DNA from 4 places in the Bacillus sp. ISL-39 genome. Region 4 is predicted to be linked to each of the others. Evidence: predicted binding sites of a transcription regulator. Region 4 holds the regulator's gene; each other region holds the start of a gene.
What was found. The regulator LexA, encoded in region 4, represses DNA repair genes until DNA is damaged. The targets are predictions, from matches to a motif close to CGAACATATGTTCG.
Positions count from the first base shown of each region.

Region 1: ruvA (Holliday junction branch migration protein RuvA) is a predicted target of LexA. The motif match lies at 1,913-1,926, and genes of this name have one in related genera.
Region 2: J7E37_RS12420 (DNA polymerase IV) is a predicted target of LexA. The motif match lies at 2,187-2,200, and genes of this name have one in related genera.
Region 3: recA (recombinase RecA) is a predicted target of LexA. The motif match lies at 1,487-1,500, and genes of this name have one in related genera.

Region 1 covers NZ_JAGGQM010000001.1:80,551-84,210, forward strand. Annotated here, with positions in the region: gene J7E37_RS22390 (phosphotransferase) at 1-120, shown strand, start outside; gene J7E37_RS00380 (YhcN/YlaJ family sporulation lipoprotein) at 220-930, shown strand; gene J7E37_RS00385 (intercompartmental signaling factor BofC) at 1,231-1,791, shown strand; gene ruvA (Holliday junction branch migration protein RuvA) at 2,005-2,613, shown strand; gene ruvB (Holliday junction branch migration DNA helicase RuvB) at 2,682-3,660, shown strand, end outside.
Region 2 covers NZ_JAGGQM010000014.1:8,505-12,164, forward strand. Annotated here, with positions in the region: gene J7E37_RS12410 (chemotaxis protein CheW) at 1-242, shown strand, start outside; partial or broken gene J7E37_RS22610 (methyl-accepting chemotaxis protein) at 311-838, opposite strand; partial or broken gene J7E37_RS22615 (HAMP domain-containing protein) at 1,253-2,038, opposite strand; gene J7E37_RS12420 (DNA polymerase IV) at 2,213-3,493, shown strand; gene gndA (NADP-dependent phosphogluconate dehydrogenase) at 3,625-3,660, shown strand, end outside.
Region 3 covers NZ_JAGGQM010000002.1:405,709-409,368, forward strand. Annotated here, with positions in the region: gene recA (recombinase RecA) at 332-1,372, opposite strand; gene J7E37_RS03860 (competence/damage-inducible protein A) at 1,677-2,924, opposite strand; gene pgsA (CDP-diacylglycerol--glycerol-3-phosphate 3-phosphatidyltransferase) at 2,949-3,527, opposite strand; gene J7E37_RS03870 (hypothetical protein) at 3,620-3,660, opposite strand, start outside.
Region 4 covers NZ_JAGGQM010000002.1:294,951-298,610, reverse strand. Annotated here, with positions in the region: gene J7E37_RS03280 (ATP-dependent DNA helicase) at 1-1,151, shown strand, start outside; gene J7E37_RS03275 (hypothetical protein) at 1,196-1,396, opposite strand; gene lexA (transcriptional repressor LexA) at 1,571-2,194, opposite strand; gene yneA (cell division suppressor protein YneA) at 2,349-2,663, shown strand; gene J7E37_RS03260 (YneB family resolvase-like protein) at 2,685-3,329, shown strand; gene J7E37_RS03255 (DUF896 domain-containing protein) at 3,408-3,641, shown strand.

The DNA.
Region 1 (3,660 bases), on a different contig from region 4:
TTGAGGGAAAGAAATCAATCCAATCCATCTAGTCTGGGACCAATCGTTGGAATGACTGCCGGCCAGTTTCAGCAAAGGAAACGTTTTCAGGAAGAGGTTAAATCCAGACTGGATGTTTAGGTTTTTGGACGTATCTGTCAGAATGAAAATCCAGCCCCATCCGCACTCTAATAATGAGCATATAACATGCTCATTTTAGCTAGGATGGGGGTTTTTCGATTGAACAAAAGAATGTTGTTCTTACCTATAGCTTCCTTGCTCACAATAGGGCTGACGGCTTGTAATGGAAATGAGGAAGCCGCTGTACAGGGCAGGAATGCCAGCGGTGGGCAGCCACTTGGCTATTACTCGAACGAAAAAGGGAATGAAATTGACGTGATGGATGACAGAGAGGGTGCTGTCACGGAGCTTTTTGACCATAATTTCGGAAAAGAGGGAATAGCCGCAGAAAACCGGAAACGGAGGATGCTTCAGTCCAGAGATGAAAATGGCAATCCTCCGAATCCAACCGTCCCTCGTTCTGACCATGACCATAACTTTTTCCAAAGAGATAATAAATACAGCCGCGGTGATTTAAATTACCATGGACACCTGAGTGAACAGAGGGGAAGCGGCCAGGCAAGAATCTACACGAATTCTGAACAAGATAACAGATTGGCCCGCAAAGTAGGAATTGCTGCTGAGTCTGTCGATAATGTCGATAAGGTAAGGTCGGTTTTATTTGGCAGGAAAGTAGAAATTGCCGTGACCTATAAGGACAAGTCACTAAAAAAACAGACAGACAAGAAAATCAAACAGGCTGTCCTTCCATATACTGAAGACAGAGAACTTCGCATCATCGAGGATGAAGGAACCTTCAGCAGATCAAGGAATATTGATTATGACCGGAAGAATGGAAACCCGCGGGAAAGCATCAACTTCAATCCGTAAGCACGATAGAAGGCAGAGTAACCTCTAGCCTTCTATTTCATGTTTATTTATGGCTCTATTCGTAAACTTTGCTGCTTGCTCAACCAAAAGTAAAAATTGCTGCTGGATTTTTAGGAGTATCATGTAAGGAGCATTAAGAAAAGAGCTTCAAATCCTTACGGCATGCGGCTAAGGAGTTTTATGCGAAAAGCAACAATCAATGCGAAAACAGCCTTATTTTAAAAGGATAAATAAGAACATTTTGGCTACACTATTAGTGAAAAAGAAACATATTTTAGCAAATAAGAGAGGTGGACAGCAATGGCTTCAATCAAATTATTAAAAGTATTAAGCTCAGCTGTTATGCTCCTAATCGGTCTATCGGGATACAGTTTAGTACTTCAGACAGAGCCAGTTTTTGCTGAGAAGCCTGAAGAAGCAGTCGAGGAAATCAACGAACCTCTTAAGATCACCATCATTTTGCAAAGAGTCTACCTTGATGGTGAAATGAGTGAGGAACGGATTCAGGAAACAATTTGGTCTATGGAGGACTTTTGGGCAAAATATGACGAATGGCAGCTAGTAGATATAGAAGCGAACAAGGCGGTATTCAGGCAGGAATATGATGATATTTCGCCGCTTTTGAAGGCAAATGGATATTTTGGGCTCTCAGATGAAGGAGTCCTAACTATTTTTAATGGAAGGCCGGATGGTTCGAATATTATCCAATCCTTCTTTCAGATTGACCTCGGCAGACTTGAAAGTATTAAGCGTGATCAATTGAAAAAAGGCATACCAATCCGGAATAAACAATGTTATGAAGAGGTATTGGAGACTTTTAAACCATATACAGTGAGAGAAAACAGTGAAGAGCCGGGATGACTGGCTCTTATTTGTGTTTTCCAAGGTTTCGGAGAGATTTTATTACTGGGGAGGACGTGGCGTTATAGGCGGGCAGCGCTGGTCGGGGCTGACCAAGGCGCTTGCGCTTTTCTTATAAAAATGATCATACGTTCGCCTTTTTGCATATTTTTATTCATACCTTTAAAAGGAGTATGTTAAAATGAGTTACAGCAAAGCAGAGGGGCGAGAGTATTGTATGAATTCATAAAAGGTACCGTCGATTTCGTCGGTCCTGAATATATAGTGATTGAAAATAGCGGGATTGGGTATCAAATCATGACACCAAACCCATTTATATTCACAAAAGAAGCAGGTAAAGAGATTTGTATTTTTACATATCATTATGTCAGAGAAGACCTCATTGCTCTATACGGATTCAAGAATCGAGAAGAAAAGGCGCTTTTCACAAGGCTTTTGAATGTTTCGGGAATCGGACCGAAAGGGGCTCTGGCCATCCTGGCATCGGGTGAGCCTGGTCAGGTGGTGCAGGCAATTGAAAATGAAGATGAATCGTTCCTGGTCAAATTCCCTGGAGTAGGCAAGAAGACCGCCAGACAAATGATCCTCGATCTGAAGGGGAAGCTGCATGACCTTGTGCCAGATTACTTCCCTAATCTTTTCAATTCGGACGAGGTTGCTGCCACAATAAGCCAGTCGGTTGAATTTGATGAGGCGGTTTTGGCACTTAAGACGCTGGGTTATTCTGAAAAAGAAATCCGCAAAATAACTCCAGATTTGAAGAAGGAAACATTGACGACCGATCAATATATAAAGAAAGCCTTACAAAAGCTATTAAAGTAATGCTGAGTTAACATTGACCGATACGATTCAGGATCGGTCAACCAGCTTATAAGAAGGGTGAGAAACAGATGGAAGAACGAATCATCTCCAGTGAAGCGGGCGACCAGGATGTTTCATTTGAGCAGAGCCTGCGTCCGCAGACACTCAGGCAATATATCGGCCAGGATAAAGTGAAAGCAAATCTTGAGGTATTTATTGAAGCGGCCAAAATGAGGCGTGAAACGCTGGACCATGTGCTGCTCTACGGACCGCCTGGTTTGGGCAAGACGACGCTCGCAGCAATCATCGCCAACGAAATGGGAGTCAACCTCAGGACGACATCCGGACCGGCGATCGAAAGGCCTGGGGACCTGGCAGCCATCCTGACGGCATTGGAACCTGGCGATGTCCTGTTCATTGATGAAATTCACAGACTTCCAAGAACGATCGAGGAAGTACTCTATCCCGCTATGGAAGACTTTTGCCTTGATATCGTCATAGGGAAAGGGCCAAGTGCCCGATCTGTCAGGCTTGATCTCCCGCCGTTCACGCTTATTGGTGCGACAACCCGCGCTGGTTCGTTGTCAGCTCCATTAAGAGACAGGTTTGGAGTTTTGAGCCGTTTGGAATACTATAATGAGAAACAGCTAACTGATATTGTCGTCAGGACAGCCGAGCTTCTGGAAACTGCCATCGACTGGCCTGCCGCCCAGGAGCTTGCGAGGAGATCGCGAGGGACGCCGAGAATCGCCAACCGCCTATTGAAGCGGGTACGCGATTTTGCGCAGGTGCGAGGCAATGGCGCTGTTGAGGAAACTCTTGCCCAGGAGGCATTGGAACTGATGCAGGTAGACCGTTTGGGACTTGACCATATAGACCATAAATTGCTCAAAGGCATCATTGAAAAATACCGCGGCGGACCGGTCGGATTAGAGACGATTTCCGCAACCATCGGAGAGGAATCGCAGACAATTGAAGATGTGTATGAGCCATATTTATTGCAGATCGGGTTTTTACAGAGGACACCTAGGGGAAGAATTGTAACGGAGGCAGTATACCGGCATTTTG
Region 2 (3,660 bases), on a different contig from region 4:
CTTCGGAAATTTCAATGGGGGCCCTTGTGAGGGATGCAAAGGAAATTCTTGAAATTCCTGCAGAAAACATTAAGCAGCCAGGCCTTGTTGCTTACCAGAAGACAAGGTTCATTACCGGTGTGGCCAATTTCGATAAGCGCATGATCATGTTAATAGACCCGGAAACATTGATTCAATCACTTGAAGGGATCAAAGAAATAAAGGAATATATGAAAAACCAAAAACAAGAATTACACAACTAAAGTTTTACTTACTTCGTTTGAATAAAAACAAGCTGACCGATTTTAATTGGTCAGCTTGTTTTTTGTAGCTACAGTTTAAAGCTGGAGAATGATTTCCTCAGGTCTTCAGCCATGTTTGACAGCTTGCTGGATGATTCCAACAGCTCCTGCATTGTGGCATTTTGTTCTTCTGTTGTGGCAGCTACCTGTTCGAGGAATTGTGCCGACTTGGAAGACGCGGTGATTACTTCAGTTGCAGCATGTGCCATGAACTCCATCCTATCGTTGGCATTCATGACCGCACTGCTTGCGGTATTTCCTTTTAGGCTGACTTCCTCGATCGATTGGGCGATATCGGTGAAAATTTCGGCTACTTTCTCGACCAGTTCATTGCCTTTTTGTACGGTTGTCTGACTTTCATCCATAACATTCACTGCAAGGTTCGTCTCTTTGCCAGTCTGCTCAAGGATGGTTCGGATACTCTCTGCAGCACCAGCTGATTGCTCAGCGAGCTTGCGGACCTCCTGGGCGACGACACCGAAGCCTTTGCCATGCTCACCGGCTCTTGCTGCTTCAATCGCGGCATTCAATGCCAGTAAATTCGTTTGATTTGAAATATCAGTAATGATTTCAATGATTCGATGGATTTCCTGAGAATTATTTTTAAGGGAATGAATCACATTGGCTAATTCAGTGACCTTTCCATTGATTTCATCCATCTGTTCGGTGACATTGAAAGCATACAGTTTACCTTGCTCGATTTTTTCCTTCGTGCTTGTTGTCGTATGGATCGTCTCTTTAAGCGAACCAGTCACTACAATCAATTGTGAAGAAACATTTTCGACTGCTTCGTTCGTGCGTTCGGAAATTTTCACCTGCTCATCAGAGGCAGTGGCAACTTGCATGATTGATGTCGTGATTTCATTGTTCGCTTCTGTTGTCGCTTCAGCATTTAGCTTCAGGTTCCTTGACATTGCATTCACCTGGTCAGATGACGCAAGAATGTTTGAAATGGAGGCTTTAAGATTTCCGGATAATTGATTCATTGCCAGGATGATCTGGCCGACCTCGTCCTTGCTCTTGGCCTGCAATGCCTTTGCATTCAACTCACCGGCTGCAAGTTTCTTGCAGTAAGCAACCACATCCTTAAGGTTTTTGCTGACATTGCGTGAGACAAAGTACATTGCCACTGAAGAAATGATAAACGCGATAATGATAATGATAAATGTATTCCGAATCATCGTTGCGATTGTAGAATGGGTTTCCTTCATGATTGTTGTCCGGTCATCAAGGATTGCAGTCCTGAGCGCATTAAGCTTATCAATGTTCATATCGCGGATGGTCTCAGCCTTGTTAGCGAGACTAATTTGGGTAAATATATCAACCTGTTCACCGTTTTTCTTGAAATCTTCTACAGTTTTTAAAATCTCATCTTCCCAGATTTTATCCATATGCTTATCTGTTTTGACAATTGAATTGAACAAAGTTTGGGCTTCCTCTGTTTTTACGTTGTTTTTAAGCTTGTCAGCTGAACTGTTAAATTGATCACTTTCTGTTTTGTAGAGTGTCAGAAGCTCTGGTTTCGGTTCTGTTATGTAGTCTGTGATAATGATATACTTCTGGCGGAATGTAGCTCCCATTTCACTAATCATGATTGCATAATCACTTTTTTCCTCGGCAAGGTCGATCGCATTTTGAAGGTTTGATAAAACAGTCGTCAAATAGATGAAGCTGCCCAAAAAAATGACCATAATGAATGCGAAAACGCTTGCATACTTTCTGCCAATAGACCAATGCTGCATAAAAGTTTCCCCCATTTTTCTATATCCTTATATTTTCTTATCGGTTTTCCTATGAAGATATTTAATGTTTTGGCGCTTTTCTTCACATAATGTTCAAAACTCGATAAACCGTAAAATTAATCTCTATATAAGTAATGAAGGAGTTTTTTTGATAAACTAGAAGGGAACGTATATTTGGGAAGTGGGATCATGAAAGAAATGTATCCAAAAAAGGGCAAAGTCATTTTGCATGTTGATATGAATAGCTTCTATGCATCAGTAGAAATGGCTTACGATCCTGAATTGAAGGGCCGGGCACTGGCGATTGCCGGCAATCCGGAAGAAAGACGGGGAATAATTGTAACCTGCAGCTATGAAGCGAGGAAATTCGGCGTCAAGACCACGATGCCGCTATGGGAAGCCAAAAAACTTTGCCCGGACTTAATCATAAGAAAACCGAACTTTGACAGATACCGCACAGCATCTGCTGCTATGTTTGATATTTTGCGCCAATACACAGAGGTTGTCGAACCTGTTTCCATTGATGAGGGATATATGGATATAACGGATTGCTCCGACCTGGGGGCGCCTCTGGAAATCGCAGAAAGCATTCAAAAAAGAATTTTTGAGCAGCTTGACTTGCCGTGCAGCATAGGAGTAGCGCCAAATAAGTTCCTGGCGAAAACAGCTTCCGATATGAAGAAACCAATGGGAATCACAGTTTTAAGAAAGCGAGACATCCCAAGGGTACTCTGGCCGCTTGAGGTCGGGGAAATGCATGGAGTAGGAACAAAAACAGCGGACAAACTAAAAAGTATTGGAATCAATACAATAGGCGAATTAGCGGCAGCAAATGAAATCCAGCTGAAAGGGCTGCTGGGCATCAACGGATTAAGATTGAAAGAAAGAGCTAATGGCCTGGACAACCGCCAGGTAGATCCGGATTCTGTCTACGATTTTAAAAGCATCGGTAATTCGACTACGCTGCCTCGCGATATTTCGAATCAGAATGAGCTTCTGAAGGTTCTTGATCGATTGTCAGAGCAAGTAGCAGCAAGGATGAAGAGGAAGGAGGCGGTCGCCACAAGTATTAGTGTGATGATCCGCTTTAAGGACAGGAAGACGATTACCAGGAGCCAGAAGCTGCAGAACCCTGTATCGAAGCAGGACGAAATAGCCGCGGCCGCCAAAACGCTTTTTCTGAAGCATTGGAATGGAGACCCTATCAGGCTGCTGGGGATCACTGGCACCGAGCTGCTTGAAGCGGACAAAGCAGTCAAACAGCTCGATTTATTTTCTTATGAGCAGGATGCCAAAAAGGAGCCGCTGATCAATACGATGAGCCAGCTGCGAGAGAAATATGGCAAAAGTATCATTGAAAGTGCCGGCTCCCAGGTGAAAAAGGTATCAACCAGGGAGAATGCCGGGGCTGGGACGAGCTTTAATAAGGATTTCCTCCAGGATCGCAGAAAAGAGAAAAAAGATTTTTAATGGTTTAGCTAGACCTTGTTAAGTCAAAATAAAAAGGGACAAACCAGATTGTTTGCACAAGTATAGGTTCATTGTTAAATTAGTTTGTATGATTTTAAATACCTAATTCTAGAAAGAAGGGACGTTAACATATGTCAAAACAGCAAATTGGAGTCATTGGCCTTGCT
Region 3 (3,660 bases), 110 kb from region 4:
TTTTTTAAAGTGTCGGCATGTACATTGTTACAAGCATCAATATACAGCTCAAATGCTTTTAAACGTTTTTAATACCATGAAAATGTAAAATATACATTTTTAATTGTAAAGCTGCCATATTTTATTGTCAAGGGTTTGTCCCATGTGTATTCTGTTGGTTTGATTAATTATTCAATCAATTCTTATTTCTTCGATGTGACTGTTGATTTTCTACGCATTCTGCGAAAGGAGTATAGGCTGAACATCAATATTCACCTAACATTAAAGTAAGAAAAGTACAAACAAGGCCTCCTGGATTTCAGGAGACCTTGGTGATAGCAGAGATAGACTATTAATCTAATGGAAGTTCTTCCTGGTCTTCATCAGTTTCAGTCACTTTGAACTCGCCATCAAGGCCGTAGTGATTACGGATTTTCTGCTTGATTTCAAGACGGATGGATGGGTTTTCCTTAAGGAACATTTTCGCATTCTCTCTTCCCTGTCCAAGACGCTCACCATTGTAGGAATACCAAGAACCACTCTTATCGACGATATCAAGGTCTGAACCCATGTCGATGATTTCACCCTCTTGGGAAATCCCCTCACCGTACATGATATCCACTTCAGCTGTACGGAATGGAGGAGCGACCTTGTTCTTGACGACTTTGATCCTCGTTTTGTTACCGACCATATCATTGCCCTGCTTCAAAGTTTCAGCACGGCGGACTTCAAGACGTACGCTTGAATAGAATTTAAGAGCGCGTCCTCCAGGAGTTGTTTCAGGGTTCCCGAACATAACGCCGACTTTTTCACGAATCTGGTTAATGAAGATTGCGATAGTCTTTGACTTGTTGATTGCACCGGAAAGCTTACGCAATGCCTGGGACATCAAACGGGCCTGAAGACCAACGTGGGCATCGCCCATCTCACCTTCAATTTCAGCCTTTGGAACAAGAGCTGCAACGGAGTCAACAACAATAATATCAATTGCTCCACTTCGCACAAGTGCTTCTGCGATTTCCAATGCCTGTTCTCCAGTGTCAGGCTGCGAAAGAAGAAGCTCATCGATATTTACACCAAGTTTCTGTGCATATACAGGATCCAGTGCGTGTTCAGCGTCAATGAATGCCGCCTGGCCGCCATTTGCCTGTACCTCTGCAATTGCATGAAGCGCAACAGTTGTCTTACCTGAACTTTCAGGTCCGTAGATTTCAACAACACGTCCGCGAGGATATCCGCCTATTCCCAGGGCAGCATCCAGTGCAAGGGACCCACTTGGAGAAGTAGAAATTTTAGTGTCTGTTTTCTCCCCTAATTTCATAACTGATCCTTTACCAAATTGCTTTTCAATTTGTTTTAACGCCATATCTAAGGCAGCTTGACGATCACTCACACAAATTTCCTCCTTTTATATAAAAACGAACCAGCATACTGTCTGGCCGCAAATCTCTTATTTAAAGCCTACTATTACTATACCTTTTTCCAAGAGGTTTGTCCAACAAAAAATCGAACATTTATTCGTTTTTTTTAGAAGAGCAAAAAGCGTCAAAATTGATTTTTCGATGCTTTTTTCAGCAGTTTTACTTTGATATATACCCATTAAAATTATTTTTCAGCAAAGAATCTGCCTATTCTAAATACGGGGATGACTATTTCCTTTCAGTATATTCGGGGCATAAAAAGAACACGGGAGTTCATCACTTCCGTGTTCCTGATAATCTATTAATTATAATCTGACAGCCAAACTTTACTGACCTTTTCCTGATGGCATCCCGGGAACCGCTGAGGGTCAGTTTTTCCACATGGACTGGCTGCCCCTTTATATGCACCCCGATGAAAACCGTTCCAGCCGGATGCCCCTCCAGGCTGTCTGGACCAGCTGCTCCGGTAAAGCTGATGCCGATATCAGAGTTGGTAAGCGCTGCAGCATTTACTGCGAGTTCTTCCGCACATTCACTGCTTACAGCTCCAAATTTCTCGATTGTTTTCGGATCAACCTTCACAAGACCAATTTTGGCCTCATTGGAGTAACAGACGATACCGCCCTTAAAAAGGCTGCTTGCACCTGGAACTGAAGTCAAATCCTGCTGGAACATGCCGCCTGTTAAACTTTCAGCAGCTGATAATGTCAGGTTTCTGCTTTTCAATATTTTCGAAAGCTCTATGACTAACGAAGTTTCGTCGTAACCATAAAAATGCTCACCGACTCTGTCCATGATTTCAGCTTCTATTCGGTCAATCAATGCCTGGGCAGACACGCGCACGTCGTCCCTCGCGGTAAGCCTCAGTGTAACTTCACCTTCTCCAGCCAGTGGTGCAATGGTCGGATTGCTTTGCTGGTCAATCAAATCTTCAATTTCTGATTCAAGAGCCGCCTCGCCAATTCCAAAGAACCGGAGGACTCTCGATTCAATTTTAGCTTGATTGCCAGACAAGCCTTCAATAGCAGCCTGACCGTATTTCAAGAACATAGGCTCCATTTCTGAGGGAGGTCCCGGCAGAAGCATGTACTTGTTGTACTCAGTTGCCAGGAACATCCCCGGAGCCATGCCATGATCATTTTTCAGGACAGTGGACCCTTCGATCACGAGTGCCTGCTTCCTGTTATTCTCAGTCATTACCCTGTTCGTTTTTTCAAAATACAATTCGATGGACTTCATCGCTTCTTCATCAAGAACAAGCTGCTTTCCAAGCTGCCCAGCAATAGTATCTTTTGTCAGGTCATCCTTCGTTGGACCCAATCCGCCAGTAAAGATAATCAGCTCTGCACGTTCCCTGGCAATTTCCATTGCATTCTTCAATCTATCAGGATTATCTCCGACAACAGTATGAAAGTAAACATTGATTCCCAGGTCGGCAAGCTGCCTGGAAAGGAACCTGGCGTTCGTGTTGACAATTTGGCCAAGGAGCAATTCAGATCCCACAGCAATGATTTCGGCATTCATTTCTTGTCCCCCTGACAAAATCGATTATTTGGAATTACTGAATACTTGCTTGTTTTTAGCGAAGTAATCCCATCCAGACCAAATGGTAAAGAACATCGCCACCCATAATGCTATGTCTGCAAACGGAATGGAGAATGCTTCAAAAATGATATTGTGCAGCAAGAGGGCGGAAATGGCCACTGTCTGGGCCCACATTTTAATCTTACCGGGCATTTTAGCTGCAACAACTTCGCCACCGCCAGCAAGCAGTAAACGCAATCCGGTTACAGCAAACTCCCGGCTGATGATAATAATGACAATCCACGCAGGGGCATACCCCAGTTCAACCAACACAATCAGTGCAGAAGAGACAAGCAGTTTATCTGCAAGGGGATCAAGGAATTTCCCAAGGTTTGTAACTAAGTTGTGCTTTCGTGCCAGATAACCGTCAACCCAGTCTGTAACAGACGCAAAGATGTAGATTAACGCTCCTACAAAATGAGTGACGGGCATGGTTGTACCAAGCAGGGAGATATCCCCCCACGAAAACGGGACAAGCATGATGATCATGAATAACGGAATCAATAAAATTCGTGAAACCGTAATCTTATTTGGCAAATTCATATACTATTTCCTCCAGATGCAAAATTGCAAAGCCATTAGTTTGACTTCTTTCATTATATCCAATATGTAAAAAACATCATTAAATATGCCTTTTATAATTTTAGCCCGTATAAACAAAAGTCCATACGGGCAT
Region 4 (3,660 bases):
ACTTGCTTGAGTTCGCGGCGCAAAAGGGATTAACATACCGGTTCAACTCTCAAACTTTGACCACTGTCCTGACAGGATATATGCACCAGGACGTCCGGGAAGAATCTCTTTATTTAATCGAGGATATTCTGGAGCTCCATGATACATGGTTTGACCTTTTGGTTGAAAATTCCTCGGCAATAGAAGGGTCTAATCGAAAAGAAGTACCGATGCTATCAAGTATCAGGAAAACTGCCGAAACTCTGGAGAAAAAGGTTACCGATTTAATGGACCAGCTGGTTTTTGATGCCGAAATGTTCCTGATTGACGAATACCATTTAAAAATCATGGAAGAATATCTTGAGTTTTTCGCCTATGGTCTATCGATTTTCCTTAAGAACGACGAAGGGATATTCTGGCTGGAAGAGAATGAAGTACAAACATCGCTGGTCATCATGCCTCGACTCGTTGAGGATATTTTGAAAAAAGAAGTATTTTCACAAAACATCCCATTTGTATTTTCTTCTGCTACATTGTCCCAGGGAGGAGACTTCAGCTATATAGCGAAAAGCCTGGGCATCGAAAAATATTCCTCCTTTACTGTCGCATCCCCATTTGACTATGAAGAGCAAATGGAACTGGTAGCACACACTGAGGATGATGAAATAAAGAAATGGGACAATATAGGAGAAGACCTTAGATCCAGTAATGGCAGCTCGCTTGTTCTGTTCTCGTCCCCTCAAGAGATGGAACGATTCCGGGCATGGACTGAAAATCAAGAATGGAGTTTCCCTATCTTGTTTGAGGGAGACCGTGAAATCAGTGAAACCGTGAAGGGTTTCCAGAATGACATCGCAACCGTTCTATGTTCATACAGCCTGTGGGAAGGATTGGATGTACCGGGTGAGTCATTGATTCAAGTCATCATTTCGTCATTGCCATTCCCGCCTCATGACCCAGTCTTCCAGGCGAAAAGAAAGCATGCGGATAATCCAGCTGCAGAGGTCGATATACCATATATGCTGCTCCGCTTAAGACAGGGAATGGGCCGCTTGATCAGAAGCAACCAGGATAGCGGAACAGTACATGTATGGCTTACCACTAATCAAAAAGCAGCTTACCTTGTAGAATTAAAAGGTGTGCTGCCTGTTCAAAATATTCATTGGAAATAGAAAAATCCCGAAAGGACCAACCTTTCGGGATTTTCTTTTTCAAATTAGTATCTGCAGCACTTTTTGTGGCGGCGGTCACGATCGTCATCCCGATCATCCCTGGCGCCTGCTACTAAGTCCTCGATTATACAACGGCGCACAGCACGGCAGAGATCATCAAAATCAACAGTTGCCCTGACTTTGTCTCTGTCCCGGTGAGGGAAAAACAAGCCAGCTACATCATTTTCATTACGATTGTATCCCATTAGAAACTCAACTCCTTTCCATCATGAAAGATACTTACACAATATCTTATGTGGAGAGGGACAAGTTGTCAGGGTCTCTACCTATTTTTCTTATAAATGTGCTAGTTTCATACAGATCCAGTTAAAAAGTTTAGTAGATAGATAGAAAAAAGCAAGCGGGGGCCGCTTGCTTTTTTAATGCATATGGCGATATACACCGATCACTTTACCAAGAATCGACACATTTCGAAGGATAATTGGATCCATTGTAGGATTTTCCGGCTGCAGCCTGAAGTAATCCTTTTCCTTGAAGAAGCGCTTCACTGTTGCTTCATCGTCTTCAGTCATCGCTACAACAATATCTCCATTATTAGCAGTCTTTTGCTGTTTGACAATAACATAGTCGCCATCAAGGATGCCCGCTTCAATCATACTGTCACCCATGATTTCCAGCATGAAAACCTGCTCATCATGCGGAACGAGGCGATCAGGTAGAGGGAAGTATTCTTCAACATTTTCAATGGCGGTAATTGGCATACCGGCTGTTACTTTACCGACAACAGGGACATTCACCACTTTATATTTAGGGATACGGCTATCCTCTTCTATTTCGAGAATTTCAATTGCACGCGGCTTTGTAGGATCGCGTCGGATCAAGCCTTTGCTTTCAAGTCTTGCAAGGTGTCCATGGACAGTGGAGCTGGAAGCAAGTCCGACAGCCTCACCTATTTCGCGTACGGATGGCGGATACCCTTTTTTCTTGACTTCGCCTTTTATGAACTCAAATATATCTTGTTGCCGCTTCGATAACTTTGTCATATTCACGCACCTCGTATATTTTCTTGTCCTAATTATACCATGTCTTTTTCATAGATACAAACATAAGTTCGAATTTTTGAGTTGACACAAAACAAATGTTCGACTTATAATGAGAATAGTTAACCGAACATACATTCGTCAAGGGGTGCCGATAATGAAAAAACTATGGGAAAACTATTCATATGCAATAATCCTGCTTGCTGTCAGCTTAATCTTTTCATTCGTCGCAAAAGCACAGTTAAATAATGAAGATGCGTACATAACTGTTACTATAGAAGAAGGGCAATCACTATGGGAGATTGCTGAATCATTTGCCAGTGAACATAGTCTTTCTGAAAATGAATTCGTAAGCTGGGTAGTAAAAGAAAACGGGATTATAGGGGAAACAATCCTTCCGGGCGATGAGCTGGTAATCCCTGTTGAGGCTGAAAAGATTGAACCTACACAGATTGCTGATGCGGAAAGATAGAAATGGAAATAAGGTGACAACATGAAAGCAATTATTTATTGCCGCGTAAGTACAACGAAAGAAACACAGGAAACTTCGCTGGCCAGGCAGGAAGAAGAGCTGCTGCGGCTGGCAGGCAACTATGGTTTTGAAGTAGCCAGTATTATTAAGGAGCAAGCTAGTGGTTATGATCTTGAGAGAGAAGGGATCCTGGAACTGCTGGAACTGATCAAGGATAAGAAGATTGGTGCCCTGTTGATTCAGGATGAGACGAGACTTGGAAGAGGAAATGCCAAAGTCGCGATTCTTCATTGCATCCTGAAAGAAAATGTAAAGTTATATAGTGTCTCCCACAGTGGGGAACTCCAGCTATCCGAATCAGATTCGATGGTGCTCCAAATTGTCAGTATGGTGGAAGAGTACCAGAGGAAAATCCATAATATTAAGATCAAGCGTGGGATGAAACGAGCAGTGGAGCATGGATACAAACCGCAGCGCAACCTAAAAAATCAAGGTGAAAACTCCGGCCGGGAACGGAAAGAGATGCCGGTCGAGGAAATTGTCAGACTGCGGAATAACGGTCTTACCTTTGCTGAAATCACAGCAACACTAAGAGGCTTTGGATATGACGTATCCAAAGCAACGGTAAACCGAAGATATCTTGAGTACATAGAAACAGAGGATTAAGGAAGCTCTATTCTTGTAAAATCGGAAAAATTTTAGTAAGATGACATTTGACGTAATTTTTTACAAAGGAGCTTTACAATGCTATCAAGTGATAAAATTGCTAGAATCAATGAACTGGCAAGGAAAGCAAAAACATCCAAGTTGACTGAAGAAGAAGCAAAGGAACAAACAAACCTTCGCGCGGAATATCTACAGTCTTTCCGATCTTCTATGCTTAATACACTTAAAGGTGTTACCATTGTGGATCCTGAAGGCAATGATGTTACCCCTGATAAGCTCAAGGAAGAAAAAGCGAAGAACAAGCTTCATTAAATATATGAAAAAATGGAAT